DNA from 4 places in the Streptomyces sp. NPDC047853 genome. Region 3 is predicted to be linked to each of the others. Evidence: riboswitches for the same ligand, from Rfam matches in the RefSeq annotation. Region 3 holds a riboswitch; each other region holds the start of a gene.

Region 1 (5,747 bases), on a different contig from region 3:
CTCTACACGGACGGCCTCACCGAGGCCCACACCGACCAGCCCGGTGGACGCTACGGCGACGAGGCGCTCGTGGACTTCGCCCGATCACTGGCCCCCACCACCGCCTCCGGCACGGTCCAGGCACTGAGCGACCTGCTCGACGCCCTCGGCACCGGCGTGGACGACGACACCGCCGTCCTCGCCATCAACGTGCCCCGGCCGCCCGGCGGAGAGCGACGCGGCGCCTAGGGTTGCCCCGCCGGAACCCGCCGCCCCGCCCCACCGGAGTACGCCCATGCCCCTCCCGTACGTCCTGCTCTCCGCCGCCGTCTCCCTCGACGGCTGCCTGGACGACACCGGCCCCGAACGGCTGCTGCTCTCCTCCCCGGCCGACTTCGACCGGGTCGACGAGGTGCGGGCGTCCGTCGACGCGATCCTGGTCGGTGCCGGCACGATCCGGGCCGACAACCCGCGGCTGCTGGTGAACTCGGCCGAGCGGCGAGGCGCCCGGATCGCGGCAGGGAAGGCCGAGTACCCGCTCAAGGTGACGGTCAGCGCCACCGGGGAGCTGGACCCGGCGGCCGCGTTCTGGCACACCGGGGGCGAGAAGCTGCTGCTCACGACGGACCGGGGCGCCCGGCGGGCCCGGGCCCTCGGACTCGCCGCCGACGTGGTGCCGCTCGGCGAGGCGCTCGACTGGCGGGCGGCGCTGGAGCACCTGCACGACGAGCGGGGAGTGCGGCGGCTCATGGTCGAGGGCGGGGGGACCGTGCACACCCAGTTGCTGCGCCAGGAACTCGCCGACGAACTCCAGCTCGTCCTCGCCCCTCTGCTGGTCGGCGACCCGGACGCGCCCCGTCTGTTCGGTCCCGGGGCCTACCAGCGCGGCCGGCTGCGGCTGGTGGAGTCGCGGCGCATCGAGGACGTCGTACTGGCGCGGTACCTGCCGACCGCCCCGGGCGCCGGAGGCCGGGTGACCGCCGCCGACCGGCACTGGCTCGCCCTCGCCTGCGAGCTGGCGCAGCTGTGCCCGCCGTCCGGGACGGCGTTCAGCGTGGGGGCGGTGGTGGTCGCCGCCGACGGGACCGAGCTGGCGCGGGGGCACTCCCGCGAGGGCGGCGACCCCGTCGTGCACGCCGAGGAGGCCGCACTCGCCAAGGCCGACCCCGCCGACGCCCGGCTGTCGACCGCCACGGTGTACAGCAGCCTGGAACCCTGCGCCCGCCGCGCCTCCCGGCCCGCGCCCTGCGCCCGGCTGATCCTCGACGCCGGGGTACGCCGCGTGGTCACGGCCTGGCGGGAACCGGACACCTTCGTGCCGGGCGCGGACGGCGGCGGGGTGCTCACCGCCGGGGGCGCCACCGTCGTCGTCCTGCCCGAGTACGAGGAGCGCGCGAAGGCTCCCAACCGCCATCTGGAGGGGTAGCGGGATACGGATGTGCATGCAGCCCCCGCGATGACGTACAGTGGAGACACAACGGCGCGGGGTGGAGCAGCTCGGTAGCTCGCTGGGCTCATAACCCAGAGGTCGCAGGTTCAAATCCTGTCCCCGCTACTGAAACCGAAGGCCGGAATCCCTTGAGGATTCCGGCCTTCGGTGCGTTCAGGTGTGTTCACCCGGTCGGCCCTCACGGCTCGCCGCCCGCCCCCGATCCGGGAAACCTGGAGACGGGACGGCAAGCGGCGCGGAGGTTCGGGGCGGCGGGAGACGAGTGGTGCGGCCAGGTCACGTGGACGACGAGGGAGCGTACGCCAGGGCCGGCGGCCGGCTCCCCGGCGACCCCGCGCCCGACCCGGGCCTCGGCACCGAGGCCATGGCGCCGCCCACCCCGGCCGAACGCCCGCCGCGGACCCCGTACGGGCGCCGCCTGGTGCGCCTGCTCCCGGTCCTGCTCATCGTCGTCGCCATCCTGTACGACATCTTCACCCCGAGATACTTCACGGCCGGCCCGCTCTACACGGCCGCGCCGCTGGTCGCCGCCCCCCTCTACTCGCGGCGGGGCACGGCGCTCACCGGTGTCGCCGTGGTCGCCGCCGTCGTCGGGCTGCAACTGAGCAAGGGCGTCGCCCACTACGTCGACTCCCTCACGGAGCTGATCACCATCGCGACGGTCGCCGCCCTCGCGGTCTTCGTCAACGCCTTCGTCCGCCGCACCGGTGAGCGCCTCGTCAGCGTCCGCGAGATCGCCGAGGCCGCCCAGCGCGCCGTGCTGCCCGAGCCCGCCGAACGGATCGGCGGCTTCGAGATCGCCGCCTGCTACGAAGCCGCGCAGGCCGACGCCTTCATCGGCGGGGACCTGTACGCGGTGCAGGACAGCGCGCGCGGCGTCCGGCTCATCGTCGGGGACGTGCGCGGCAAGGGCATGGGCGCGGTGGCCGCCGTCGCCGTCGTGATCGGCGCCTTCCGCGAGGCCGCCGAGCAGGAGGCCACCCTGGAGGCGGTGGCCCAGCGCCTGGAACGGGCGCTGGCGCGCGAGGGCACCCGGCGCAACGGACTGGACGCCTTCGAGGGGTTCACCACCGCCGTCCTCGCCGAACTCCCGCACGGCGACGGGGTCGTGCGGATCGTGAACCGGGGTCACCCGCCCCCGCTGCTGCTGTACGCCGACGGCACCCTGCGTCCGCTCCCCGCCCGGGAGGCGGCGCTGCCGCTCGGGATGGGCGAGCTGGGCGTGTGGCCCGACCGGGCCCAGGAGGACGCCTTCCCGGGCGGAGCCACGCTGCTGCTGCACACCGACGGCCTGTCCGAAGCCCGGGACGCGCGGGGCGAGTTCTACGACCCGCACGAACGGCTCGCCGGCTGCGTCTTCCGGCACCCGGGGAAGCTGCTCGCCGCCCTCGCCGAGGACGTGCGCCGGCACTCCGGGGGCGGGATGGCGGACGACATGGCACTGCTCGCCGTACGCCGTCCCGCGCGCGAAGACCTTGATCATTGTCACGAACGGTGACCCGGCGAGCGCCCTGCGCATAACGACTGACACTCTGTCAGAAACTTGTGGTGTGAAGGGGAATACTGAGGGGCGGTCAACTCGCCCGGATTTCACCGATCCTGAGGCGTACGTCCCGTCCGGATTCGTTAATGATCAAGAGGAACAGCTTGGAATCCCCGCCCCGCGTCTATTAACGTTCGATAACGCAGCGCGGTCGTCCCAGCCGTCACAGAAGGCGGCTCCGTGCGCACGCGCCGAATCCCGCGAGGGAACCGGGGAACCACCACCTTGGGGTGAATCGCTCGTACGACGCCGTGGAGACACGGTGGATATACGCGCGTAGGAGACCTTCCTGCTCCGAACCCGTCAGCTAACCCGGTAGGCGGAAGGAAGGAAAGGAGTACGCCCACGTGGCGTCCAACCGGCCTGCCCCCGAGGCCCCGTTCGTGCCCAGCGCGCACGACACCGACACCTTCGGCTACGACGGCCACCGCACCGAAGAGGGCCCCTGGGAGGAGTGGAATCCCACCGCGGAATCCATCCGCCCCGTGCGCGGCCGGCACCGCGTCGCCAAGCAGCGCGGCGGACTCGCCCGCAGCTCCACCGTCCTCGGCGTCGGTGTCATAGCCGCGGTCGGCGCGGGCGGCATGGCCAGCGCGCAGACCGGCAAGCCGCCGGTGTCCATCTCCATGCCCGACCTGCCCAACGTCGGCTCGCTCATCTCGGACGACGAGGAGCCGGAGCCGCAGGGTTCCACCGCCCCGCTCAGCGGCATCGGCGTGGCCGCGACCGCCGACACCGCGCAGGACGCCCCCGACGCCGGTGAGACGCTGCGCGCCCGGATCATGGCGCAGGCCGAGCAGCAGCAGGCCCAGGTCGAGACGAAGGCCGCCGCCGAGGCCGCGGCCGCCGCCGAGAAGAAGGCCGCGGAAGCCGCCGCCAAGGCGGAGAAGGAGGCCGAGGCCAAGGCCGCCGCCGCCAAGAAGAAGGCGGAGGAGGAGGCCGCGAAGAAGGCCGAGGCCGAGCGGCTCGCGAAGCTGGCCAAGCAGTACACCCTGCCGACCTCCTCGTACACGATCTCCTCCAGCTTCGGCCAGGCCGGCGCCTACTGGTCCTCCGGCTACCACACCGGCCTCGACTTCGCCGCGCCCACCGGCACGCTGCTCAAGGCGGTGCACAGCGGCACCATCACGTCGGCCGGCTACGAGGGCTCCTACGGCTACAAGACCGTGCTGACCCTCGATGACGGCACCGAGATCTGGTACGCCCACCAGTCGTCGATCAGCGTCAGCGTCGGCCAGAAGGTCACCACCGGTGATGTCATCGGCCGCGTCGGCGCCACCGGCAACGTGACCGGGGCCCACCTCCACATGGAGGTCCACACCAGCGACGGCGGCGGGATCGACCCGATGGCCTGGCTGCAGAGCAAGGGCCTGACCCCCTGACCGAGGCCGTGCACGGCCCCGCCGGTCCCCGGCGGTCCTGACGGCGACCCCCCGACGCCAGGGCTGCCGGTTTGCGGGATTTTTGCCCCGCTCCCGGAATCACCGGCTCCGTCGTGGCCGTTGACGCAGGACATGACTTCTCTGCGCAAGCTCGGCTCCTCGGACCTCGAGGTCTTCCCCCTCGCCCTCGGTGGCAACGTCTTCGGCTGGACCGCCGACCAGGACACCTCCTTCGCCGTCCTGGACGCCTACACGGCCGCGGGCGGCAACTTCGTCGACACCGCCGACTCGTACTCCGCGTGGGTCGACGGCAACAGCGGCGGGGAGTCCGAGACCATCGTCGGCAAGTGGCTCGCCTCCCGCGGCAACCGCGGTGACGTCGTCCTCGCCACCAAGGTCAGCCAGCACCCCGAGTACCCGGGCCTGTCCGCCACGAACATCAAGGCGGCGGCCGACGCCTCGCTGCGCCGCCTGGGCACCGACCACATCGACCTCTACTACACCCACTTCGACAAGCCCGAGGTGCCGGTGGAGGAGATCGTCGGCGCGCTCGACGAGCTGGTGCGGGCGGGCAAGGTCCGGCACATCGCCGCCTCCAACATCTCCGCCGAGCGGCTCGCGGCGTCCCTGGAGTTCTCCGACCGCGAGGGCCTCGCCCGGTACGTGGCGCTCCAGCCCCACTACAACCTCGTCTCGCGGGACACCTACGAGGGCGGGCTGCGCGACCTCGCGGAGCGGGCCGGCCTGGCCGCCGTGCCGTACTACTCCCTCGCCTCCGGATTCCTCACCGGCAAGTACCGGGCCGGCTCGGCCGTCGACAGCCCCCGTGCGGGCGGCGCGGCGAAGCACCTGGAGACCGAGCGGGGCCGGCGGGTCCTGGCGGCCCTGGACGAGATCGCCGAGGCCCACGACGCTCCCGTCGCCACGGTCGCCCTGGCCTGGCTGGCCGCGCAGCCGACGGTGGCCGCACCGATCGCCTCCGCCCGCACGGTCGAGCAGCTCCCGGCGCTGCTGGGGGTGGCCGAGCTGTCCCTCACCCCGGACGAGGTCGCCCGGCTGGAGCGGGCGTCGCTCTGACGGCCGGAACCCGGGGCCCCGCGGCCGGTGGGGCGGACCGGGGCTACCCGCGGTGGGGGTGGGGCGGGGCGTACGGAAGGTAGCCGTGAGGGGCGTGGTACTGCCCCGGCGAGGGCGCGGGGAGCGGGGCGGCGGGGGCGTACCCGTAGGGCCCGTGGCCGGGGTGCGCCCCGTACGCCCCGTACGTCCCGTACACCCCGTAGCCCGGCCAGGGCGGTAGGGGCGGTACGGGCGGCGCGGTGGCCCGGGCCGCGTAGTCCAGCGCCGGGCGGGCCACGGCGCGCCGCTGCCACAGGGCCTCCAGCAGCTCCCGTTC
Region 2 (5,747 bases), on a different contig from region 3:
CACCGGACTGGGCGAACAGGCCGATCCGGCCGGGCCGCGGCATCTGAGGGGCGAGGGAGGCGTTGAGCCGCACGTCCGAGGAGGTGTTGATGATGCCGAAGGCGTTGGGCCCGATGATCCGCATGCCGTACGTACGCGCCTGCCGGACCAGTGCGCGCTGGCGTTCGCGTCCCTCGGGGCCGCTGTCGGCGTACCCGGCGGTGACCACCACCAGGCCCTGGACGCCGTGCTCACCGCACTCGGTGACGACGTCGGGAACGTGCTCGGCGGGCACGGCGACGACGGCGAGGTCGACGGGCCCGTCGATGTCGCGCACCGAGCGGCGGGCCGGTACCCCGTCGAGCGCGTCCTGGCCCTCGGGGAGCGCCTTGTTCACGGCGTACAGCCGGCCGGTGTAGCCCGCGTCGCGGATGTTGCCGAGCACGCTGTGCCCGACGCCGCCCGGGGTGCGGCCGGCGCCGACGACCGCCACGGAGCCGGGCTGCAGCAGCCGCTGGACGGAGCGCGCCTCCGCGCGGTGCTCGCGCGCGTACTGCACGGCGAGGGAGCGGTCGGTCGGTTCGAGGTCGAACTCCAGGCGGACCACGCCGTCCTCGAAGCTGCGCTGCTGGGTGTACCCGGCGTCCCTGAACACCTTGATCATCTTGGTGTTGGCGGGCAGCACCTCGGCGGCGAAGCGACGGATGCCCCGCTCGCGGGCGACGGCGGCGATGTGTTCCAGCAGCGCGGAGGCCACGCCGCGCCCCTGGTGGGCGTCCTGGACGAGGAAGGCGACCTCCGCCTCGTCCGCCGGCGCGGAGGCGGGTGTTCCGCCGGCGCCGATCCGGTCGTAGCGTACGGTGGCGATGAACTCGCCGCCGATGGTGGCCGCGAGTCCCACCCGGTCCACGAAGTCGTGGTGCGTGAAGCGGTGGACGTCCTTGGCGGACAGGCGAGGGTACGGCGCGAAGAAGCGGTAGTACTTCGACTCGTCGGAGACCTGCTCGTAGAAGCTGACCAGGCGCTCGGCGTCATCAACGGTGATGGGGCGGACGCGCGCGGTGCCGCCGTCGCGCAGCACCACGTCGGCTTCCCAGTGGGCGGGGTACTCGTGCCGGTCCGACGAGGTCTGCATGGGCCCCAGAGTACGGCTCGCGTACGACAACGGCGCGAGGCAGTCTGTGCAGGACGGAAGGTCGGGCCGAGGCCGCGGTCCGACGACCACGCGGGGCTGCGCACAGCCGTCCCGGGACGCTTCACGATGTGGGAAACTGGTCTAGACAAGAGTGGTCTAGACAACATCAGACCCCTGAACACCTGAAGGGCAGCATCACATGGCTGAGCGCCGCGTCAACGTCGGCTGGGCCGAGGGTCTCCACGCCCGCCCCGCCTCCATCTTCGTCCGAGCCGCCACGGCCACAGGCGTCCCGGTCACGATCGCCAAGGCCGACGGCTCCCCCGTCAACGCGGCCTCCATGCTGGCCGTCCTCGGCCTCGGCGCCCAGGGCGGCGAGGAGATCGTGCTCGCCTCCGACGCCGAGGGCGCGGACGCCGCCCTGGAGCGGCTTGCGAAGCTCGTCGCCGAGGGTCTCGAAGAGCTTCCCGAGACCGTCTGACCGACGGCAGCACCGCCGAGAAAGGCCCGCCCGGAATTCCGGGCGGGCCTTTCTCTTGCACCACTCCCGGGGGTGGATTCGCTTTTCACGGGCAGCAGAAACGAGCCCTCCGAATTCCCCTGTCTTTGTATACGGCGCTCATGTTAATAACGCAGACCCGAGATGTTTACGGCACGTTGCGGGTTCCTCACACGGTCCGCCGCCTCGCCTTCGACGGCGAAGCGCAGGCGGTGCGCCGGCGCCGATCGTTCGGCGTGCAGCGTCATGAGCGCCCGTGCGCGCTCGCCGTCGCCCCGGGCCACCGCGTCGACGATCGCGCCGTGCTCCGCCCAGCACTCCACCGGGTCGGCCGCGGCCTCCACGGCGTACAGCCAGGCGATCTTGTGGCGCAGCTGGGTCAGCAACGCCGTCAGGGACGGGCTGCCGGCGGCCTGGGCGAGGGTCTCGTGGAACCAGCCGTCCAGCGAGCGCAGATCGTCGCTGCTCCCCTGCCTGGCACGCTCCTGGCCCAGCCGCACCAGGCCGCGCAGGACCTTGAGATGCGCCTCGGTGCGGCGCCGGGCGGCCCGGGACGCGCCGAGGGGTTCGAGGAGCGTGCGCGTCTCCAGCAGGTCGGCCGCCTCCCGCTCGGTCGGCTCCGCGACGCACGCGCCCGCGTGCCGCCGGGTCACCACGAACCCCTCCGCCTCCAGCGTGCGCAGTGCCTCACGGACGGGGACGCGGGAGACGCCGTAGCGGCGGGCCAGGAGTTCCTCGGTGAGGCGGCTGCCGCGCCCGTGGACACCGGAGACGATGTCGTCCCGGATCGCCGTGCACACCGAGTGCGCCGGAATGCGCATGCCCGACCTCCGCCTTCATCCCCGGGAAACGTCGACGATTGACGCGTGTTCAGCGACTCTAGGCCAATGCGGCGGGAATTCCGACGGCGATGTGGATTTCATGGACACTTTTTGGACAACGGCCACGCCGGGAACACCCTGGAAATGCGAAATCCCCGACTCGGGGAGCCGGGGCTTTCGCGTGCCGTTCGTCGCTCGTCAGACGTTCACGCCGTCGTCAGATGTGCGCGCCGCCGTCAGGCGTTGACGCCGTGGGAGCGGAGGTAGGCGACGGGGTCCAGGTCCGAGCCGTACTCGGGGCTCGTACGGGCCTCGAAGTGCAGGTGCGGTCCGGTGACGTTGCCGGTGGCGCCGGAGAGGCCGATCTGCTGTCCCGCGTCGACCGACTGGCCCACCGAGACACCGATGGACGACAGGTGGCCGTACTGCGTGTACGTGCCGTCGTGCATCTTGAGCACGACCTGGTTGCCGTACGCCCCGCCCCAGCCGGCCTCGACGACGGTGCCGACGCCGACCGCGTGCACGGAGGTGCCGGTGGAGGCGTGGAAGTCGATGCCGGTGTGGCTGCCGGAGGACCACAGGGAGCTGCCGGCCTGGTAGGCGGTGGAGACGTAGGACGCGGTGATCGGCGTGACGAAGGTGTTGAGGCGCTTGCGCTCCGCCTCCCGCGCGGCGCGCTCCTTGGCCTCGCGCGCCTCCTGGGCGGCCTCGGCGGCCCGCTCGCGCGCGGCCTCCTGCGCCGCCTCACGGGCGGCGGCGTCCAGGGCGGCCTGCTTCTGCGCGGCGGCCTGGGCGTCGATCTCGTCGGCCAGGGAGTCGCCGATGCTGATGACCGGGGTGAGCCCGCTCTGCTCCACCTGGGGCTCGGCGGCGAGCGCCGGAGCCGCGAGGGTGCCGACGACGCCGGTGGTGGCGAGGGCCGCGACACCCGCCGCGCGGGCGGTGGTGCGGTGCATCCGGCCGGGACGGCGGTGCTTGCCGGCGGCGCGCGTGAACGCCATGTAGTGGCTGGTCCTTTCCTTCCCTCTCGCCTACCGGGTTAGCTGACGGGTTCGGAGGTGGAAGGTCTCCTACGGACCCCCTCGCGGCACGCGCGGGCGTCCGATTCACCCCAGGGACTACGGTGGGTCCCCGGCTCCCCTGGCTCGCGCCGTACGGGGACTCGGCGATGACTGTCCGGTGCCGCGGGTGCGGCGCACTGCCTGACGAACAGCCCGGAAGACGCTAAACGCGGTTGTCTTCAATCCTCAAACGCAACCGGCTTTTTGTAGCGCATGCCACAGCGCAGACAGGCAGCCTCTCCCCCAATTCGGACAAACGGCGGCCCTGGTGACACTCCGGTCACCAGGGCCCCACGCGCGTACCGCTACTCGGCCGCCACCACGGTGACTTCACCGATGCCGAGCGCCTCGACCGGCTCCTTGATCTGTGCCGCGTCGCCGACGAGGACCGTCACCAGACGGTCCACCGGGAAGGCGTTCACGACCGCCGCCGTGGCCTCCACGGTGCCCGTGGCGGCGAGTTGGCGGTAGAGCGTCGCCTGGTAGTCGTCGGGCAGGTGCTGCTCGACCTGGTCGGCCAGGGTGCTCGCGACGGCGGCCGCCGTCTCGTACTTCAGCGGCGCCACGCCCACCAGGTTCTGCACGGCGACGTCACGCTCGGCGTCGGTGAGCCCGCCTTCGGCGAGCTTGCGCAGCACCGTCCACAGGTCCTCCAGGGCCGGGCCGGTGTTGGGGGTGTCGACGGAGCCGCTGATGGCCAGCATGGCGGCGCCGGTCCCGTCGGGCGCGGAGCGCAGGACCTGCCCGAACGCCCGGACCCCGTAGGTGTAGCCCTTCTCCTCGCGCAGGACGCGGTCCAGACGCGAGGTGAGGGTGCCGCCGAGGCAGTAGGTGCCGAGCACCTGGGCGGGCCACACACGGTCGTGCCGGTCGGAGCCGGTGCGGCCGATGAGCAGCTGCGTCTGGACGGCGCCGGGGCGGTCCACGATGACGACCCGGCCCCGGTCGTCGGCGGTCACCGGCGGCACGGGACGGGGCTCCGCGGCGGAGCCGGTCCACGCGCCCAGCGTCTCGCCGAGCAGCGCGTCGAGGTCCACGCCGGTGAGGTCACCGACGACCACGGCGGTGGCCGTGGCGGGCCGGACGTGCTTCTCGTAGAAGGCGCGTACGGCGGCGGAGTCGATGCTCGCGACGGTCTCCTCGGTGCCCTGGCGGGGGCGCGACATGCGCGTCCCGGCCGGGAACAGCTCCTTGGAGAGCTCCTTGGCGGCCCGGCGGGCGGGGTTGGCCAGCTCGTGCGGGATCTCGTCGAGGCGGTTGCGGACCAGCCGTTCGACCTCGCCGTCCGCGAACGCGGGTGCCCTCAGGGCGTCGGCGACCAGGCCGAGGGCCTTGGCGAGGCGCGAGACGGGCACCTCCAGGCTGAGCCGGACGCCGGGGTGGTCGGCGTGCGCGTCGAGGGTGGCCCCGCAGCGCTCCAGCTCGGCGGCGAAGTCCTCGGCGGAGTGCTTGTCGGTGCCCTCCGAGAAGGCCCGCGCCATGATGGTGGCGACGCCGTCGAGACCGGTGGGCTCGGCGTCCAGGGGCGCGTCCAGCAGCACCTCGACGGCGACGACCTGCTGGCCGGGGCGGTGGCAGCGCAGCACGGTCAGGCCGTTGTCGAGGCTGCCGCGCTCCGGTGCCGGGAACGCCCACGGCCTGGGCTCGCCGGCCTGCGGCCGCTGGTGGAATTCCATGGTGGCGAGCTCGGTCACTTGGCCGCCTCCTCGTTCTCGTCGGTGGCGTCGTTCACGTCGGCGGGGGCGGTGGGCTCGTAGACGAGCACCGCGCGGTTGTCGGGGCGCAGGCGGGCCTTGGCGACCTCCTGGACCTCCTCCGCCGTGACCTCGAGCACCCGCTGCACGGCGGTGAGGGCGAGCTGCGGGTCGCCGAACAGCACCGCGTAGCGGCACAGTTCGTCGGCGCGGCCCGCGACCGTGCCCAGGCGGTCCAGCCACTCGCGCTCCAGCTGGGCCTGGGCGCGCTCCATCTCCTCGGCGGTCGGGCCCTCCTGGGCGAACCGGGCGAGCTCCTCGTCGATGGCGGTCTCGATGACCGGCACCTCCACGTCACCGGACGTCTTCACGTCCAGCCACCCCAGGGAGGGCGCTCCCGCGAGCCGCAGCAGACCGAAGCCGGCGGCGACGGCCGTGCGGTCGCGGCGCACCAGCCGGTTGTACAGCCGGGACGACTCGCCGCCGCCCAGGACGGTGAGGGCCAGGTCGGCCGCGTCGCACGCGCGCGTGCCGTCCTCCGGCAGGCGGTAGGCCGCC
Region 3 (5,747 bases):
GGCTCCACGTGCTGCGGGGCAGGCTGCGGCTGCGCCTCGGGGAGACCGTGCACCGGCTCGGTCCCGGCGACAGCGCGCACTTCGACTCGCTGACCCCGCACCGGATCGCCGCCCAGGACGCCGACGGCGTCGAGCTGCTCTTCGTCCACACGCTGCTGCAGAGCCCGTCGGCGGCGCTCTGCCTGGGACCGGCCACCACGCCGCCCCACCCCACCCCTGGAGAGATGCCATGAAGATGCAGGACAGGTTTCCGCGGGCCGTGTGGGTGCGGCTCTTCATCTACCTCGTGGTGGGGCACCTCTTCGCGGCCTTCATCTACCTGCTCTTCGAGGTGGGGGCCGGCAGCCGGTGAGCGGACCCCTCAGTCCAGCATCCGCTCGCGCAGCCGCTCCCGGGTCTCCGGAGTGATCCGCAGGCCCTGCTCCAGGTAGGCGTCGACTCCGCCCCAGGTCTGCTCGACGGTCTCCAGGGCCGCCGCGAGGTACTCGGCGCGCGCGTCGAACAGCGGGCTGAGCAGCTCCATGACCTCGGGGGAGTAGGCGGAGGCGGCGGAGCTGCTGCGACGCACCTTGTAGCGGCGGTGCGTGGCGTTCGACTTCAGGTAGTCCTCGACGATGGCGTCCCGCTCGACGCCCAGGGCGAGGAGGGTGATCGCGATCGACAGGCCCGCGCGGTCCTTGCCGGCCGCGCAGTGCATCAGGGCCGGGACGCTGTCCTCGGCGAGCGCGTGCAGCACCCGTGAGTGTTCCGCCGTGCGCTCCTTGATGATCAGGCGGTAGGAGCCGATCATCCGCTCGGCGCCCTTGTCGCCGGCCAGGATCTCGCGGAGCTGGTCCAGGTCGCCGTCGCGGACCATCTTCCAGAACTCGGCACCGTCGGCCGGGTCGCTCAGCGGCAGGTTGACATTGCGCACGCCCGGCAGCTCGATGTCCGGCCCTTCGAGCTTCTGGTCGGCCGCGTTGCGGAAGTCGAAGATCGTGTGCAGGCCCAGCGAGGCCAGGAACGCGGCGTCCCCTCCGGTGGCGTGTGCCAGGTGACCGCTGCGGAACAGCACTCCCTGTCGTACCCGCCGTCCGTCCACGGTCGGCAGGCCGCCCACGTCACGGAAGTTGCGCACACCGGCCAGCTCGGGTTCGGTCGACGGGACCTGCTGCGTCACGGGGGCTCCTCCCACTCCGCCCCGTCGGCGCTGCTCGCCGCCGGGCTTCACTCGAAGATACGGCACGGTCCCGCGACTTCGGTGGCCGGGACGTCCGACAGTGGAGCATCTGCGCCTTCTGTCCGTATTGGCGCTTTGGTTCCAACTGGCGCGGAAATAAAAGGGGCTGGAGGTACGGCGCGTGAGCAGCGTCATATCCGTGACGGTGCGTTGCCTGGCATGTCCACGTAATGCGGCCGATTTTCAAGGACCTTTACCCGAGTCGACGTGGCGCGCTTCGACGGAGGGTGACCGACGATTCCCACAAAGGATCATTTGGAACACCGGTCGGCGCAACCTGTCGCTTGTCGCTGCGCGTCCTGGTCGCTTACGTTCACCACCGATCCGGACGGACGCCTAATCCTGCCGCCGACCGGAGCCCGCACTCATCGACCACCCGTACACGGCAGGAGCGGGGGACCCACAGGTAGAACTGCCTGTTCCGGTTCCCGGAACGGCTTGGGGTTAAGCCGCGTCCCGACGCGGCCGGGCATCTCCAGCTCGCACCCGACAGCTCACCTCGCAGGCGCCGGAGAGGAATTCGCCATGCCCGCCAAGGGTAAGCACCGCCGTACCAGGGCCATGCGCCTGACCCGTGCCATCGCCGTCGCCGGAACCGGTGGCGCCGCGCTCGCGCTTCCGCTGATGGGCGCCGCCGGGGCCCACGCCGCTCCCGCGCAGTCCGCTTCCGAGAAGCCCGTGCAGTCCGTGCAGTCCGTCGCCGCGTCGACGAAGAAGGCCGCCGGCGCGGAGAAGAACGGGGACGCGCGGACGTACACCGTGAAGAGCGGTGACTACCTCTCGAAGATCGCCGACGAGCAGGACGTCGACGGCGGCTGGAAGAAGCTCTACGCGGACAACCGCGAGGCCGTCGGTTCGGACCCGTCGCTGATCCACCCCGGTCTGAAGCTCGCCGTCGACGGCCGGGCCGCCCAGTCCTCGGCCCCGTCCTCCTCCGCCCCGTCGGAGAAGCCGGCCGCCGAGAAGCCCGCCGCGGCCGAGAAGCCGGCCCCCGCGAAGGCCGAGCCGGCCGAGAAGGCCTCGGAGGCCGCGAAGAGCTCCGCCGACTCCTCGGACTCCTCGGCGTCCTCGAACACGAGCACCCAGTCCGCCGGCAGCGGCTTCGTGTCGCCCGTCCCGAGCGGCACCCTGGGCACCCCGTACCACCAGACCGGCAGCATGTGGTCCAGCGGCTACCACACCGGCACCGACTTCGTCGTCCCGACCGGCACCTCCCTCAAGGCCGTCGGCGCGGGCACCGTCGTCTCCGCGGGCTGGGGCGGCGCGTACGGCAACCAGGTCGTCATCCAGCTCGCCGACGGCCACTACGCCCAGTACGCCCACCTCTCCTCCCTCTCCGTCTCCGCGGGCCAGTCCGTGACGGCGGGTCAGCAGGTCGGCCTCTCGGGTGCCACCGGCAACGTGACCGGCCCGCACCTGCACTTCGAGATCCGCACCACCCCGGACTACGGCTCGGACGTGGACCCGGTCGCGTACCTGCGCTCCCACGGCGTCTCCCTCTGACGAGGAACTGACGCGCCCTCCCGCGCCACCGAAGGCCGGACCCCGATCCCCGGGTCCGGCCTTCGCTGTATCCGGACGCGGTGTATCCGCACGTGGCGTATCCGGACCGGGCGTATCCGGACCGCGCGTATTCCTGAATTGGCGAATACTTTAGGCGTGGTCTTTCTCACCGCCCGTCAACCCTTTCTACGGTCGCGTAGGTCACATTCGAAGGTGAATCATGGGCCGACGTGGCAGACGATTCGAAGAGTGACAACGGAACAGTGATCGGGTCGTACGTGGCGGTGGGGGACAGCTTCACCGAGGGCGTCGGAGACCGGGGCCCCGACGGGTCGTTCGTCGGCTGGGCCGACCGGTTCGCGGTACTGCTCGCGGACCGGCGCCCCGAGGGCGACTTCACGTACACGAACCTCGCCGTACGCGGCAGGCTGCTCGACCGGATCGTGGCCGAGCAGGTGCCGCGGGCCGTCGAACTCGCCCCCGACCTGGTCTCGTTCTGTGCGGGCGGCAACGACATCATCCGGCCCGGTACCGACCCCGACGAGGTGGCCGAGCGGTTCGAGCAGGCGGTGGCCGCGCTGACCGCCGCGGCCGGCACGGTGCTGGTGACGACCGGCTTCGACACCCGCGGGGTGCCCGTCCTCAGGCGCCTGCGCGGCAAGATCGCCACGTACAACGGGCACGTCCGGGCCATCGCCGACCGGTACGGCTGCCCCGTGCTCGACCTGTGGTCGCTCCGGACCGTGCAGGACCGCAGGGCGTGGGACGCCGACCGGCTGCACCTGTCGCCGGAGGGCCACACGCGCGTGGCGCTGCGCGCGGGCCAGATCCTCGGCCTGCCCGTCCCGGCCGACCCCGACCAGCCCTGGCCCCCGCTGCCGCCGCGCGGCACCCTGGACGTCCGCCGGGACGACGTCCACTGGGCCCGCGAGTTCCTGGTCCCGTGGATCGGCCGCCGGCTGCGCGGCGAGTCCTCGGGCGACCACGTGATCGCCAAGGGGACGCTCTCGGCGGAGGACATCAGGGGGCGGATCGCGACGGTGGCCTGAGGGCGGAAGATCGCCGTCTCGCGTTCCGCGTCAGCCGTCCGGCGGGCCCGGGCTACGGGGTCCCGGTCGCGCCGGCGGGGGACGGGCCGGGCCGGCGCCGGGGCGTCGTCAAGGCCTCCCGCTCCAGACCCAGTTCCCGGGCGAGGGCCTCGTCCATCCACTCCTGGGCCCGGGCCCGCGACACCGAGCCCCCGTACGAGGTCAGCTGCACGGCCAGTCCGTCCAGCAGCGCGGTCAGACGCAGCGCGGCGGCTTCGGGCGCGGAGCAGCGGAACTCCCCGGCGGCCACGCCCTCGGCGATGACCGCGGCGATCGCCGCCTTCCACTGGCGGTCGAGTTCCAGCGTGACGCTCCGCAGCGCGGGCTCGCGCAGCGCCACCGCCCAGCCCTCGATCCACAGCCGCCAGCCCTTGGCCTGCCCGGTGGGGGCGTACCACCGTACGGCCGCCCGCAGCCGGCGCAGCGCCGACGTGCGGCGGCCCAGCAGCCTGCGCAGATGAGCGAGATCGTCCTCGGCGGCGTGGGTGAACGCGGCGGCGACCAGCTTCTCCTTGGTGGAGAAGTGGTAGAGCACCAACGCGTTGCTGACGCCGAGCGCGGCGGCCACGTCGGCGATGCGCAGCGCCGCCACCCCCCGCGCCGATATCTGCTCGATGGCCGCGCGCAGCAACTCCTCGCGCCGCTCCGCCACACTCAACCGGACTCTCGCCACGCCCGTCACCCTATACAGGCCCCGGACGTGCGGTGGCGGCCGCAGGCCCGGCCGGTCAGCCGGCGGCGGCCCCGGCCACGCCGCCGCGCCCCGCTTCGGGAAGGTCGCAGGAGTCCTTGAAGCCCTGGCTGGTCAGGCCGAGCGCCGCGTTGATCCGGGAGCGCAGGTTCTCGACGGCGACCATCGCGGTCAGCTCCACGAACGCGGGCTCGCCCAACCGGGTCCGCAGCCGCGCGGCGAGGTCGTCGTCGACGGTGGGAGGGGTCGCCGTCATCGCCTCGGCGTACTCCATGACGTCCCGCTCCGCCGGCGTGTAGGCGTCGCTCTCCCGCCACATCGGCACGTCGTGGAGCTTGCGCCGGTCCATGCCCCGATCGGCGTTCTCCCAGTGGCCGAAGTCCATGCACCAGGAGCAGCCGATCGAGGCCGCCGAGGCCATCACCGCGAGCGCCTTGAGGTCGGGGTCCAGCTTGTTCCACTTGGCCACGGACTGCTCGAAGCGCAGGTCGCCGAGGAGCACACGCGGGTTGTGGGCGAGCGCCCTGGCGGGGTCGAGGACCTTGCCGTAGGTGCGCCGGGAGTACCACTCCGCGAAGCGCAGGAGGAGGGTCCGGGGAGGGGTGAGCGATACGCGGGCCATGGGGGCCGCCTTCCTGACCGTCGGTCGTGCCGCTGTGCGGCGGGCGCTCCGGCGGGGCGCCCTCACCGGTACGACGGAGGGAGGGAACGCGGATGTGACATCCGGCGTTCGTGGTGATGTCGGACGAGACGATAATGAGAGCCTGACCTACTCCACCTGGAGGTACCGTGGCCGGTTTCCGTTCCCCGAGCGCCGGGCTCAGCGCACCGCGGCCCGCCGCCTTCGGCGCGGACCCGAGCGGTGAGCGCATGGCGCGCATCCGCAGGTCGCCGCACTTCCGCGACGGCGTCTTCCAGAATCCCGGGGGCACCGCCCGGACCCGCCCCTCCGGCTCGGCCCGCGAGTTCGCGAAGACCTACTTCGACCGGGAGTCGCGGGGCAGGCGTGCCCCGCGGGGCACGGTCCCGGTGCACGCCACCACGCTGGCCGACCTCGCCCGCCCGCCCGCCACCGGACTGCGGCTGACCTGGATGGGGCACTCCAGCGTGCTCGCCGAGATCGACGGGCAGCGGGTGCTCTTCGACCCCGTCTGGGGCGAGCGCTGCTCCCCGTTCCCCTTCGCCGGCCCCAAGCGCCTGCACCCGGTCCCGGTGCCCCTGGCCGCGCTCGGCCCGGTCGACGTGG
Region 4 (5,747 bases), on a different contig from region 3:
GGGGCCTGCCCACCGACGGACAGGCCCGGGCGACCACGCGGCGGAGAACCGGCACGGGCACCCCGTGCGGACACGCCGGGTGGGCACCGCCCTGTGGACAGCCTTTGTGGACAGCCCCTGTGGACAACTCAGGGCGCCGTCAGCCGCGTGCGTTACGTTTCTGATCGTGAACGCAATCAGCGCCGACGCCGCTCCCGGCACCGCCCCCGACCCCGGCCGCATCGTCCTGCTCACCACGAGCCATCGCGTGGCCCCCGGCCTGCTGTCCTGGCCCGCCTGGCAGGCCCTGCGCACCGCCGACCGCGTGCTGTGCGCCGACGCGGCGCACCCGCAGCTCCCGTACCTGCGCGAGGCGGGCATACGGGTCGACGAGGGGGCCCCGACCGCCGAGGAGCTGGTCGCGGCCTGCGCCGGCGGCCGGACCGTGGTGGTCGTGGCGACCGGTGAGGGCGACCCCGCGCTCACCGACGGACTGGCCCGCCTCGCCGGCTCCGGCCGCCTGGCCATGCCCGACCTGGAGCTGCTCCCCGCCTCCTACGACCTCCCGGGCGCCCGCCTCCTCGACCTCGTGCAGGTCATGGACCGCATCCGCGTCGAATGCCCCTGGTCGTCCCGGCGGACCCACGAGGGCCTGGCCAAGTACGCCATCGAGGAGGCGTACGAGCTGGTCGAGGCGATCGAGGACGGCGACCGCGACGAACTCCGCGAGGAACTGGGCGACGTACTCCTCCAGGTCGTGTTCCACGCCCGCATCGCCGAGGAGGACCCCGACGCCCCGTTCTCCGTGGACGACGTGGCCGGCACCATCGTCAGCAAACTGATCCACCGCCACCCGCACGTCTTCGGCGACGAGACGGCGACCACCCCCGAGGAGGTCAGGGAGCACTGGCTGCGCACCAAGGCCGCCGAGAAGCAGCGCACCTCGGTCACCGAGGGCGTCCCGCTCGGCCAGCCCGGCCTCGCCCTCGCCGCCAAGCTCGCCTCCCGGGTCCGCACGGCGGGCCTCACCGTCCCCCTTCCCACCGGCGAAGGTGTCGGTTACGAACTCCTCGCCCTCGCCGCCCGCGCCGAGTCCGAGGGCACCGACCCGGAGGCGGCCCTGAGAGCGGCGGCCCGCACCTACCGGGACGCGATCAGGGAGGTCGAGGGGTGACCGGCCACCCGCCCCGACCCGGCCACCCCGGACGCCCGCCCCACCCCGGCCACCGTGCCCCCGGTGCCACCGAGGGCCCGGCCCCCGAGCTGTTCACCTGGGAGTTCGCGAGCGACCCCTACCCCGCGTACGCCTGGCTGCGCGAGCATTCCCCCGTGCACCGGACGCGGCTGCCCAGCGGCGTGGAGGCCTGGCTGGTGACCCGGTACGCCGACGCCAAGCAGGCCCTCGCCGACCCACGGCTGTCCAAGAACCCGGCCCACCACGACGAGCCCGCGCACGCCAAGGGCAAGACCGGCATCCCGGGGGAGCGCAAGGCCGACCTGATGACCCATCTGCTGAACATCGACCCGCCGGACCACACCCGGCTGCGCCGACTGGTCAGCAAGGCGTTCACCCCGCGCCGGGTGGCGGAGTTCGCGCCCCGCGTGCAGGAGCTCGCCGACGGGCTCATCGACCGGTTCGCCGCCACCGGCAGCGCCGATCTCATCCACGAGTTCGCCTTCCCGCTCCCCATCTACGCCATCTGCGACCTGCTCGGCGTACCCCGCGAGGACCAGGACGACTTCCGGGACTGGGCGGGCATGATGATCCGCCACGGCGGGGGGCCACGGGGCGGGGTGGCGCGGTCGGTGAAGAAGATGCGGGGCTACCTCGCCGAGCTCATCCACCGCAAGCGCGCGGCGCTGACACCCGAGCCCGGACCCGGTGAGGACCTCATCTCCGGCCTCATCCGCGCCTCGGACCACGGGGAGCACCTCACCGAGAACGAGGCCGCGGCCATGGCCTTCATCCTGTTGTTCGCGGGTTTCGAGACCACGGTGAACCTGGTGGGCAACGGGACGTACGCCCTGCTCACGCACCCGGAGCAGCGGGCCCGTCTCCAGTCGTCCCTGGCCGACGGCGAACGCGCCCTGCTGGAGACCGGAGTGGAGGAACTGCTGCGGTACGACGGCCCGGTGGAGCTGGCCACGTGGCGCTTCGCCACCCGGCCGCTCACCATCGGCGGGCAGGACATCGCGGCGGGCGACCCCGTCCTCGTCGTCCTCGCCGCCGCCGACCGGGACCCGGAGCGGTTCACGGACCCGGACACCCTGGACCTCTCCCGCCGGGACAGCCAGCACCTCGGGTACGGCCACGGCATCCACTACTGCCTGGGCGCCCCGCTCGCCCGGCTGGAGGGGCAGACCGCGCTCGCCACGCTCCTCACCCGCCTGCCGGACCTGAGCCTCGCCGCCGACCCGGCCGAACTGCGCTGGCGCGGCGGGCTCATCATGCGAGGTCTGCGCACCCTGCCCGTGTCGTTCACACCGGTCGCACCGGCGAACGGGAGCGTTGCGTCGCCTCCGCAAAAGTGACACGCGCTCAACTTTGTGATCTTCACGTGATCTGCGCGGCATGAACTTGTGACAAGCGATCATCTGCCTATACGTTCACGGATCAACGTGGCCCCCAGTCTCACGGCCACGCGATCCTCGCTGTCTCGTGAAAGGTCGTCGCATGCTCTCCGGGAACGGTCGTCACCGCCGCCCCCGCCAGGCACCCGCCCTGGTCGTCGCCGCCGGAGTCACGGGCTCCGCCATCGCGATCCCGCTTCTCGGCGCCACCGGCGCGCACGCGGCCGACGGGGCGAACTGGGACCGGGTCGCCGAGTGCGAGACCGGCGGCGCCTGGAGCCAGAGCAGCGGCAACGGCTACTACGGCGGGCTGCAACTGTCCCAGGACGTCTGGGAGCAGTACGGCGGCCTGGAGTACGCGTCGAGCGCCGATCAGGCCAGCCGCTCCCAGCAGATAAGAATCGCCGAGAAGTTGCGCGCGGACCAGGGCATCGCCGCCTGGCCGACCTGCGGCCTGCTCGCGGGCCTGGGCAACGACTCGGGTTCGCCGGCCGGCGGCACGGGTGCGGCGGAGGAGGGTCCGTCGCAGGGGTCGGACGACGCGGGGACGCCGAAGGCTCCCCGGTCGACCGGGGCGTCCGGCACCGGCTCGTCCGGCTCGTCCGAAGAGTCCGAGCGGGCCTCCGGGGTCTCGCCTTCGTCCCCGCCCCCGGCCACGCCTGACTCCCCGTCGACCGAACCGGACGAAACGGCCAAGGCCGACACGGCGCCCGGAACCAGCCCCTCGGCGACCGCCGACCCGCAGGAGTCCGACAGGTCGTCCGCAGCCACCACCAAGGGTGACGAAACGGACAAGGCGGGCCAGAGTGCGGGCTCTTCGGCCCTCACCGACACCGCGGGGTCCGGCGCCGGCAAGCACCGCGGCGACCGCGCCGAGGAGGGCGTGGAGGAGGGCCGCGGGACCGACGCGTCGGGGCGGCATGCCTCGCGCGGTGAGGACGAGGCGCGAGAGGTCGTCGACGGCTCGTACACCGTCCGTTCCGGCGACAGCCTCTGGGGCATCGCCGACTCCCTTGAGCTCGACGGCGGGTGGCGCTCGCTGTACGTCGGCAACGAGGAGGTCGTCGGCGCCGACCCGGACCACATCCTGCCCGGTCAGACGCTCATGGTCGGGGGCGAATCGGGCCAAAAGTAGGGGGAGTTCGCGTCACGGTTCGGGGCCTATGTCCGATTTGGATCACGTGAGACATAGCTCTCAGAAGCCGTGATCGTCTTTGAAAATCCGGCGAGCGCGTGTCTACGGTCATGGTCGCTCGCCATCGCGGGCCCCGGCTGCCGCAACGCCGAATCCTGCCAGCGGCCGTCCGGGAACAGTCGTCGCGTCAAGCGCCGCAGGCAGGAGCGGGGGACCCAAGGTAAGTGCCGCACCGGGCAGTCGAGCCGGAGCGGCTAGGGGTGGAGCCGAGTTCCGCGAGGAACCCGGCCGGGCAACTCAACCGGCCCGAACCCGACAGCTCACCTCGCAGGCGTCGGTGAGGGGATCAACCATGCTGTTTTCCGGCAAGGGCAAGCACCGTCGCCCGTCCAAGGCCACCCGAGTCATCGCCGTCGCCGGTGTCACCGGTGCCGCCGTCGCCGCCCCGCTGATGGCGGCCGGCAACGCCTCCGCCGCCACCGCCTCCGAGTGGGACGCCGTCGCCCAGTGCGAGTCCGGTGGCAACTGGTCCATCAACACCGGCAACGGTTACTACGGCGGTCTGCAGTTCTCCGCCTCCACCTGGGCCGGCTACGGCGGTACGCAGTACGCCGCGACCGCCGACCAGGCGAGCAAGTCGCAGCAGATCGAGATCGCCGAGAAGGTGCTCGCGGGCCAGGGCAAGGGTGCCTGGCCGGTCTGCGGCACCGGCCTGTCGGGCGCCGCGTACACCGGTGGCGGCTCCACCGAGAGCCAGGACAGCGGTTCCGCGCAGGGCTCCGGCAGCTCCGAGAGCCAGAGCAGCGGCTCCACCGCCGACCGCTCCACCGAGCAGAAGGCCTCCCGCTCCGAGGAGCGCCCGGCCGCCGAGAAGCCGGCCGAGAAGAAGACCGTCACCACCCCGACCGGCAAGAAGGTCGAGAAGGGCGACGGCGAGTACAAGGTCGTCAAGGGCGACACCCTCAGCTCGATCGCCCAGGAGCACGACGTCAAGGGCGGCTGGGCGAAGCTGTTCAAGCTGAACGACGACATCGTCGACGAGGCCGACCTGATCTACCCGGGCCAGCAGCTGCACCTGAAGTAAGCGGCGGCCCCGCCTGCTCCCGTCCCGGCGCGTGTTCCCCCGTACGCGCCGGGACGGGTTTTTCACGCCCCCGTCCCGCCCGCGCCGCCGTCCCCGGGGCCGCGGGTGTTTCCGGAAACGTCTTTGTTCCGTTCGGAAACAATTTACTCTCGGTTCTGTCCAGCGGGTGGGCGATCGGCTGGCCGATCGCCCGGAGCCGGTTAGGCTCGGTCCCGCAGAGCCGCTGCGGTCCTGTGGACCCGCGCGTCACACCGAAGCGTCACATTGAAGAAGGAGATGCTCGTGCCGTCCATCGACGTCGTCGTAGCCCGGGAAATCCTGGACTCCCGAGGCAACCCCACGGTCGAGGTCGAGGTCGGCCTCGACGACGGCAGCACGGGTCGTGCCGCCGTTCCCTCCGGCGCCTCCACCGGCGCCTTCGAGGCCATCGAACTCCGTGACGGCGACCCGGCCCGTTACCTGGGCAAGGGCGTCGAGAAGGCCGTCCTGGCCGTCATCGAGCAGATCGGCCCGGAGCTGGTCGGCTACGACGCCACCGAGCAGCGCCTGATCGACCAGGCCATGTTCGACCTGGACGCCACCGACAACAAGGGCTCGCTGGGCGCCAACGCCATCCTCGGCGTCTCCCTCGCCGTCGCCCACGCCGCCTCCGAGGCCAGCGACCTGCCGCTCTTCCGCTACCTGGGCGGCCCCAACGCGCACCTGCTGCCGGTGCCGATGATGAACATCCTGAACGGCGGCTCGCACGCCGACTCCAACGTGGACATCCAGGAGTTCATGATCGCCCCGATCGGCGCGGAGTCCTTCTCCGAGGCCCTGCGCTGGGGCGCCGAGGTCTACCACACGCTGAAGAAGGTCCTGAAGAACAAGGGCCTGGCCACCGGCCTCGGCGACGAGGGCGGCTTCGCCCCGAACCTCGGCTCCAACCGCGAGGCCCTCGACCTGATCCTCGAGGCGATCAAGGAGGCCGGCTACACC

What was found. A riboswitch is a leader RNA that binds a small molecule or an ion and turns the genes downstream of it on or off. The one in region 3 is predicted to bind cyclic di-AMP.
Region 1: another riboswitch for cyclic di-AMP. It lies ahead of ACGF5T_RS06755 (M23 family metallopeptidase); the one in region 3 lies ahead of ACGF5T_RS35840 (LysM peptidoglycan-binding domain-containing M23 family metallopeptidase).
Region 2: another riboswitch for cyclic di-AMP. It lies ahead of ACGF5T_RS31045 (M23 family metallopeptidase); the one in region 3 lies ahead of ACGF5T_RS35840 (LysM peptidoglycan-binding domain-containing M23 family metallopeptidase).
Region 4: another riboswitch for cyclic di-AMP. It lies ahead of ACGF5T_RS09135 (transglycosylase family protein); the one in region 3 lies ahead of ACGF5T_RS35840 (LysM peptidoglycan-binding domain-containing M23 family metallopeptidase).

What each region holds. Positions count from the first base shown of each region.
Region 1 covers NZ_JBIDCI010000002.1:592,572-598,318, forward strand. The annotation lists gene ACGF5T_RS06735 (SpoIIE family protein phosphatase) at 1-228, shown strand, start outside; gene ACGF5T_RS06740 (dihydrofolate reductase family protein) at 275-1,405, shown strand; tRNA gene ACGF5T_RS06745 (tRNA-Met) at 1,461-1,534, shown strand; gene ACGF5T_RS06750 (PP2C family protein-serine/threonine phosphatase) at 1,695-2,927, shown strand; cyclic di-AMP (ydaO/yuaA leader) riboswitch at 3,152-3,308, shown strand; gene ACGF5T_RS06755 (M23 family metallopeptidase) at 3,320-4,354, shown strand; gene ACGF5T_RS06760 (aldo/keto reductase) at 4,487-5,431, shown strand; gene ACGF5T_RS06765 (PrsW family intramembrane metalloprotease) at 5,475-5,747, opposite strand, start outside.
Region 2 covers NZ_JBIDCI010000023.1:16,205-21,951, reverse strand. The annotation lists gene ACGF5T_RS31060 (GNAT family N-acetyltransferase) at 1-1,114, opposite strand, end outside; gene ACGF5T_RS31055 (HPr family phosphocarrier protein) at 1,314-1,595, shown strand; gene ACGF5T_RS31050 (GntR family transcriptional regulator) at 1,739-2,434, opposite strand; gene ACGF5T_RS31045 (M23 family metallopeptidase) at 2,671-3,435, opposite strand; cyclic di-AMP (ydaO/yuaA leader) riboswitch at 3,448-3,612, opposite strand; gene ACGF5T_RS31040 (pitrilysin family protein) at 3,801-5,189, opposite strand; gene ACGF5T_RS31035 (pitrilysin family protein) at 5,186-5,747, opposite strand, start outside.
Region 3 covers NZ_JBIDCI010000041.1:852-6,598, reverse strand. The annotation lists gene ACGF5T_RS35855 (XRE family transcriptional regulator) at 1-233, shown strand, start outside; gene ACGF5T_RS35850 (DUF6126 family protein) at 230-352, shown strand; gene ACGF5T_RS35845 (tyrosine-protein phosphatase) at 362-1,159, opposite strand; cyclic di-AMP (ydaO/yuaA leader) riboswitch at 1,583-1,740, shown strand; gene ACGF5T_RS35840 (LysM peptidoglycan-binding domain-containing M23 family metallopeptidase) at 1,745-2,722, shown strand; gene ACGF5T_RS35835 (SGNH/GDSL hydrolase family protein) at 2,986-3,771, shown strand; gene ACGF5T_RS35830 (TetR family transcriptional regulator C-terminal domain-containing protein) at 3,824-4,483, opposite strand; gene ACGF5T_RS35825 (carboxymuconolactone decarboxylase family protein) at 4,539-5,123, opposite strand; gene ACGF5T_RS35820 (MBL fold metallo-hydrolase) at 5,291-5,747, shown strand, end outside.
Region 4 covers NZ_JBIDCI010000003.1:492,490-498,236, forward strand. The annotation lists gene ACGF5T_RS09120 (nucleoside triphosphate pyrophosphohydrolase) at 167-1,153, shown strand; gene ACGF5T_RS09125 (cytochrome P450) at 1,243-2,511, shown strand; gene ACGF5T_RS09130 (transglycosylase family protein) at 2,654-3,685, shown strand; cyclic di-AMP (ydaO/yuaA leader) riboswitch at 3,868-4,034, shown strand; gene ACGF5T_RS09135 (transglycosylase family protein) at 4,038-4,769, shown strand; gene eno (phosphopyruvate hydratase) at 5,052-5,747, shown strand, end outside.